2 regions of the Mariniluteicoccus flavus genome follow, and region 2 is predicted to be linked to the other one. Evidence: predicted binding sites of a transcription regulator. Region 2 holds the regulator's gene; the other holds the start of a gene.
The links. Region 2 encodes LexA, which represses DNA repair genes until DNA is damaged. Its sites were predicted from a motif close to TCGAACANNTGTTCGA; they were not measured.

Region 1: the regulator LexA is predicted to act here: its motif matches at 987-1,002, upstream of ACYVAG_RS00070 (DUF222 domain-containing protein).

Annotation. Positions count from the first base shown of each region.
Region 1 covers NZ_BAAHBN010000001.1:9,364-12,767, reverse strand. Annotated here, with positions in the region: gene ACYVAG_RS00075 (proline--tRNA ligase) at 1-913, shown strand, start outside; gene ACYVAG_RS00070 (DUF222 domain-containing protein) at 1,197-2,441, shown strand; gene ACYVAG_RS00065 (dienelactone hydrolase family protein) at 2,526-3,248, opposite strand; gene ACYVAG_RS00060 (MerR family transcriptional regulator) at 3,328-3,404, shown strand, end outside.
Region 2 covers NZ_BAAHBN010000012.1:65,792-69,195, reverse strand. Annotated here, with positions in the region: gene nrdR (transcriptional regulator NrdR) at 46-525, opposite strand; gene ACYVAG_RS15465 (hypothetical protein) at 812-1,180, opposite strand; gene lexA (transcriptional repressor LexA) at 1,451-2,233, shown strand; partial or broken gene ACYVAG_RS15455 (ABC transporter ATP-binding protein) at 2,277-2,839, opposite strand; gene ACYVAG_RS15450 (FecCD family ABC transporter permease) at 2,836-3,404, opposite strand, start outside.

The DNA.
Region 1 (3,404 bases), on a different contig from region 2:
CATGGTGCGCCAGCCCGACGGTCGGCGCGAGCCGCTCGCCATCGGGCTCCCTGGCGATCGGGAGGTCGACGCCAAGCGCCTCGAGGCCGCGCTCGAGCCGGCGGTGGCCGAGCCGTTCACCGACGAGGACTTCGCGGCCTATCCGCTGCTGGTCAAGGGCTACATCGGCCCGGGCGCGCAGGGGTCGTCGGTGCTGGGCATCGGCGACGCCGAGGGTCCCGACGCCGTGGGCCGCGTACGGTATCTGCTCGACCCGCGCGTCGTGCCCGGCACCCGGTGGGTGACCGGCGCCAACGAGCACGGCAAGCACGTGTTCGACCTGGTCTGCGGCCGCGACTTCGTGGGCGACGGCGTGATCGACGTGGCGGAGGTGCGCGAGGGTGACCCCGCCCCCGACGGCTCGGGTCCGCTGACGCTCGCCCGCGGCATCGAGATGGGCCACATCTTCCAGCTCGGCCGGAAGTACGCGGATGCGCTAGGGCTGAAGGTCCTCGACCAGAACGGCAAGCAGGTCACGGTGACCATGGGCTCCTACGGCGTGGGCGTCTCGCGCGCCGTCGCCTGCGTGGCCGAGGGCACGTCCGACGACAAGGGCCTGTGCTGGCCGCGCGAGCTGGCGCCCTACGACGTCCAGATCCTCGCGACCGGCAAGGGCGACGAGGTGCTCGACAAGGCGACGGAGATCGCGCAGGCGCTGGTGGAGCGCGGCGTACGCGTGCTCCTCGACGACCGCAAGGCCTCGCCCGGCGTTAAGTTCGCAGACGCCGAGGTGCTGGGCATGCCGACGTCGGTCGTGGTCGGGCGCGGGCTGGCCGATGGGGTCATCGAGGTGCGCGATCGCAAGTCGGGCGAGAAGCACGAGGTCGCGGTGGACGCGGCGGTGGAGGAGATCGTGGGGGAGCTGGGGCGCTGAGGCAGGGCCTCGGTTGGAGCTCATCATGGCGGTTCAGGGAGCTCGAAGAATTGTCGGACCCCTCTCCTAGAATTGGATCATCAGTTCGAAAAGGGGTAATGATGAGTCCGAACGAACCACCCGGGGGCGCTCCGCCCGACCGTGTCTCCACGATCATGGCGATCCGCGCCGCCAGCGCCCGCGCGCGCAAGGCCGAGATCGACGAGCTCGTCCTGGTCGCCGAGGCGGCCGATGCGTTCTCGTGGGTCGACGACGTCGAGCCGGAGGGGGAAGAGAGCGGCTCGTGCTCCACGGCGAGCGGCTGTGGCGCTATGGCCGCGATGGCACGCCGGAGGCGTCCGACCTGCTGCGCTATGAGGTCGGCCCAGCGCTCGGACGCTCGCCCGAGGCCGCCGGCGTATTGATCGGTGAGGTGCTCGACCTCCGCCACCGATTCCCGCGGGTGTGGGAACTGCTGCTGAACGGCTATGTGACCCCGTGGGTCGTCCGGCGCATGACCCACGTCGCCGCGCCGCTGAGCCTCGACCTCGCGCTGGAGGTTGATCGCCGCGTGGCGCCCTATGCGCCGGGCTGGGGACCGCGCCGCCTGTTGAAGCAGGTCGAGTCGCTGGTGGTCCACCTCGACGCCGAGGGCGCCGAGGCCCGCCGCAGGGCCCGGCTCGAGGACCGCTTCGTCGGGTTCGACAAGGAGGCGGGTGGCGTGATGATGCTGCGGGGCCAGCTGGACGCCGGGCCCGCGGCCGAACTCGAGAAGACGCTGGTGCGGCTCGCCGGAGTGCTCGAGGACGGCGGGGCGGCCGGCGACGAGCGGCTGCTTCGCGCTAAGGCGCTGGAGGCGCTCGCCGATCCGGCAGCTGCGGCTCGGCTCCTGGGCGGCGAAGAAGGCGACGGGGCCGACGAGGCCACGGTCACGCCGACTGCAACCGTCAGCCCAACCGCCGTCGCCACCACCCTCGAATTGATCGTCCACATCGAGCGGGACCTGCTCGAGCGCGGCGCCGGCGGCGACTCACCGAAGCTCGGTCCGCTTGTTCGATCCCAGCTTGACGCGTTGGTCGGATCGGCCGCCAAGGTCGTGGTGAAGCCGGTGATCGACCTCGAGGCCGTGACGCTCAGCGAGGCGTACGAACCGCCGCCGTCGATGCGGGAACGGGTGCTGCTGCGCAACCCCGTGGTGGTCTTCCCGCACTCCGAGCGCTCGTCCCACGGCCGGGTCGACCTCGACCACACCGAGGAATGGCCCCAGGGCCCGACGACCGAGCCGAACCTCGGGCCGCTCGACCGCGGCGGCCACAACGCCAAGACCCACGGCGGATTCCGGCTCACGCAGATCCGCGCGGGCGTCTTCCACTGGCGCACGCCCTGCGGTCAGGAGAAGTGGGTGACGCCCCATGGGACGTCCGACTTCGACCCCGCGATCGACCGGCTCCTCGACCCGGCCGGCACGCGGCGCCGGGCGCGTGAGGCTCGGGAGAACAACGCTCGTGCGGCTGCGCCGAGGTTGCCGGAGGAGGGTGACGCGGCCTGACGAGGTGAACGGGCCGCGGTGGCACAGGCTGAACGTTGCGCCACCGCGGGAACGGTCGCGCCCGAGAACGGGTCGCGTCCGAGTTCAGTCGCGTCCGGCAGCCAGGTGCACTCCGAAGAACGCGTCGATCCGCTCCCACGCGTCGCGCGCCGATGCGGGGTGGGGCCCCATGTTCATGACCGGCGCCAGCAGCCGGATGGGCTGCGGCGCGTTCTGTCGATCGTTGAGGAACGAGTGGCCCGCGCCCGCGTACTCCTTGACATCGTGCTCCACGCCGAACCCGGTCAACGTCCGTTCCAGCGTGGCCGCAGCACCCTTCAGGCTCGCGTCCTTGCCGCCATAGCTGGCGACGACGGGGCACGCACCCTCCAGGACCGCGAGGTCCTTGGGCAGTTGACCGTAGTTGGGCGCGGCGGCCGCGTACCCGCCCTGACCCGCCAGCACGAGCGCGAAGCCGCCGCCCATGCAGAAGCCAATGACCCCGACACCGCCGCCGACGTCGGGCGAGTCGAGCAGCCACTGGCGCGCGGCCTCGATGTCGGCGAACGCGCGGCCCTTCTGCTCCGACAGGGCGCGCATGACCCCGCGGATGCAGCGCAGGCCACCGCCGTCGCTGAACAGGTTGGGCGCGATCGTCAGATAGCCGAGGGAGGCGAGGTGGTCGGCCTGGCGACGCAGGACGTCGTCCAGCCCCCACGCCTCATGGATCGCGACGACCCCGGGCCAGGGGCCGGGGGTCGAGGGCGTCGCGACGTACGCGGACAGGCCGGGCGAGGTGCCGGGACCCGTGAGATCGACGGTCGTCATGGGGAAATGCTCGCACGCGGCAGAAATCGTCCGCCCACCGCTTGCGTTGGTGCGCGCTCACACCCGTACCGTCGGACTCATGGACGATCCCGCCCTCGACGACACCGCCATCGACGACACCGACTTCACCGCAGTGGCCCTCAAGGTCGCCTCCGG
Region 2 (3,404 bases):
AGGACGTGCGTGGTCGAGTGGTGCGTACGCGGAACGCGGCGGCAGTCAGGCCGGCGCGGGCTCCAGTGGGAGCCCGGCGGGACTCTCGCGGCGGAGTGCCTCGATCTCGGACTCGAAGTCCTCGACCGAGTCGAACTGGCGGTAGACGCTCGCGAACCGCAGGTAGGCGACCTGGTCGAGCTCGCGGAGCGGGCCCAGGATGGCGACGCCGACCTCGTCGGCCGGGATCTCGGGCTGGCCGCTGGCGCGGAGGGTCTCCTCGACCTTCTGGCCGAGGCGAGCGAGCTGCTCCTCGGAGACGGGGCGGCCCTTGCAGGCCTTCCGTACTCCGCTGATCACCTTGTCGCGGTTGAAGGGCTCGAGGACCCCCGAGCGCTTCGCGATGACGATCTGCATCTGCTCGAGCGTCGTGAAGCGTCGCTCGCACACGGGGCACTGGCGACGGCGCCGGATGCTGGCACCGTCGTCGGCCGCGCGCGAGTCGAGCACGCGCGAGTCGGTGTGCCGACAGTAGGGACAGTGCATGCGACGCCTCCTTCCCTGCGGTGGCGCACGCCCCCTGTGGACGGATCCGGAGGTTTCTGGGGATAACCCTGTGTGCGCCGATGTGGACAGTGTGTGGATACCAACCACTAGTTGTGGACAAAGCACAGCCTTGTAACTACTAGATGTAGGTATCGTAGGCATCGTCAGGCCCCAATGCAATACCCGGCGCGTCGCGTGTCCCGCGCTCGCTCCACGGCGTCGATCACCGATCGAAACGACAGCGCCCCGGCCGCGGGATTCACGGCCGGGGCAACTCTCGTCGAGGTCAGCGCAGCGCGGAGACCGCCGCCGGCTCGGACATGACGCGGGCCGCGGTGGCGCCCACACAACCCAGCGAGACCATCACGACCAGGGTGACGAGGGCGAGAACCAGGGCGAGGCCGCGGTCGGTCAAGCGGGTGACCACCACGGGCGCCTCCCCCACCGACACGCGGGGGCGAGCGACGGGTCGCCCGGCGGAGCAGGCGTGGGTGGACGACTGGCCGGCGGCGGCCAGCGGCACACCCTTCAGGGTGGGGGCGCCCGGCCGCACGCTGCGGTCGATCCGGACGGCAGGACCCGCAGGCGTGGGGCGACGCTCGGGACGGCGCGCGCGAATGGGTGCCTGGCGGCGATCAACGGCGAGAGCGGTCATCGGAATCTCCTCGGGAAGTGATCGAACGGGTGTTCGATGAGTTCATTTGTAGCCCAGATCCGATTCGTACACAAGTCCTGTTCAGGAACAGGTGTTCGAACCGCGATCCAGTGCCCGAGCAGTCCATCAGGGGGGTCTGACAATTTCTGGGGACGGCGCGTCGCGCAGCCCCCGACCGCCCCGAGGGACCCGAACACGGCCCGGAACAGACCTCGCGACACACTCGAACAGATGTTTGATTGGTGCTCGCGTGGGCCCTACTGTTGAGGCATGGCAGATCGCGACACCACCCAGCCCCCCGGCCCCGCGAAGGCCCCACGACGACGTGGCCGCCCGACCCGCGAGGACGTGACCGCCCAGCTCATCGAAGCCGGCGCGTCGGTCAGCGCCCTCCCCGACGGCCCCACCGACGCCGACGGGCTCACCGCGCGCCAGCGGCGCATCCTCGAGGTCATCAAGTCGGCGGTCGAGACGCGGGGCTATCCGCCGAGCATCCGCGAGATGGGCGAGTCGGTGGGGCTGGCGTCCCCGTCATCGGTCTCCCACCAGCTGAAGGTGCTCGAGCAGAAGGGCTTCCTGCGACGCGACCCCCATCGCCCCCGCGCGCTGGAGGTCCTGCTCCCCCAGGCCGACCCCGACACGTCGTTCGACGCCACCGGCGTCAACGACGCGTTCCCCGACGCCGTCCGCGTGCCGGTCGTGGGCCGCATCGCGGCCGGCGGTCCCATCCTCGCCGAGGAGCGCATCGAGGACGTCTTCGCCCTGCCGAAGCAGCTCGTGGGCGAGGGCACGGTCTTCCTGCTCGAGGTCAGCGGCGACTCGATGATCGACGCGGCCATCTGCTCCGGCGACTGGGTCGTCGTGCGTCAGCAGCAGACGGCGAACAACGGCGACATCGTCGCGGCGCTGCTCGACAACGAGGCCACCGTCAAGACGTTCAAGAAGGACGGCAGCCAGGTGTGGCTGCTGCCCCACAACGAGGCCTACGACCCGATCGACGGCAACCACGCCTCGATCATGGGCAAGGTCGTGGCGGTCCTGCGCCGGGTCTGACCCCGTCCCGCAGACGTCAGAAGCCAGCCCGCGGCCAGGCTCCTCAGGCCACCGGCCCCCTGGCCGCGATCTGCGTGGCGCCGTCACGCGCATACACATCGGCCTCGACCCGCCACGTGGCACGGAGCCGGTCCGCGGTCAGGGCCTCCGACGGCGCGCCGACCGCGACCACGATCCCTCGATCCAGGACCACGACGGTGTCACAGAACCGGGCGGCGAGGTTCAGGTCGTGCAGCGCGACGACGGCCGTTGCACCCCCGCGATCCACACGCCGGCGCACGACCCCCAACACGCCGAGTTGGTGGTGGAGGTCGAGCGCACTCGTCGGTTCGTCCAGCAACATCAGGCTCGGGTCCCGCACCAACATCTGGGCCACGCCCACAAGTTGACGCTGGCCCCCCGACAGCTCGCCGAGCCAGCGGTCGGCCAACGCCTCCACCCCGACCTCGGCGAGCGCTGCGCCAGCACCTTGATCAGCGTCGACTTGCCGGAGCCGTTGGGCCCCAACAGCCCGACCACCCCCGCATCGAGCCGTAGGTCCAGCCCGTCGAGAACCCTCCGCCGTCCGTACGCGGCGGTGACCCCGCGGATGTCCAGCCCGCTCATCGGGTTCCCCGTCCCGGGCGGGTGAGGACCAGGCCCACGAAGACCGGGACGCCGACCAGTGCGGTGAGGATGCCGACCGGGACCACGACTCCGGGCACGATCACCTGGTTCGCGGCGTGGGCGGCCGACAGGCGGGCGGCGCCGGCGAGCATCGAGCCCGGCATCAGGAAGCGCTGGTCCTCGCCCACCAGGGCCCGGGCGATGTGGGGACCGACCAGGCCGATGAACCCGATGATGCCGACGAACGAGACGGCTGCGGCGGCCAGAAGCGACACTCCGACCAGGGTCCACACGCGGACGCGGCCGACGTCGACCCCCATCGAGGCCGCGCGGGCGTCGCCCAGGCGCAGTGCCGTCAGCCGCCAGCCGTTCGCCCAGAACAGCGGGACCAGAATGACCAGGGCCGCCCCCAGGATCGCATTGGCCGGCCAGGTGGCCCGCGTCATGGAACCCAGGCTCCAGAACACGATCTGCTGGAGTGACTCGGTGCTGGCGCGATACTGCAGCAGCGCCAACAGCGCCTGGAACCCGAACACGAGCGCGATGCCGAGCAGCACCATCGTCT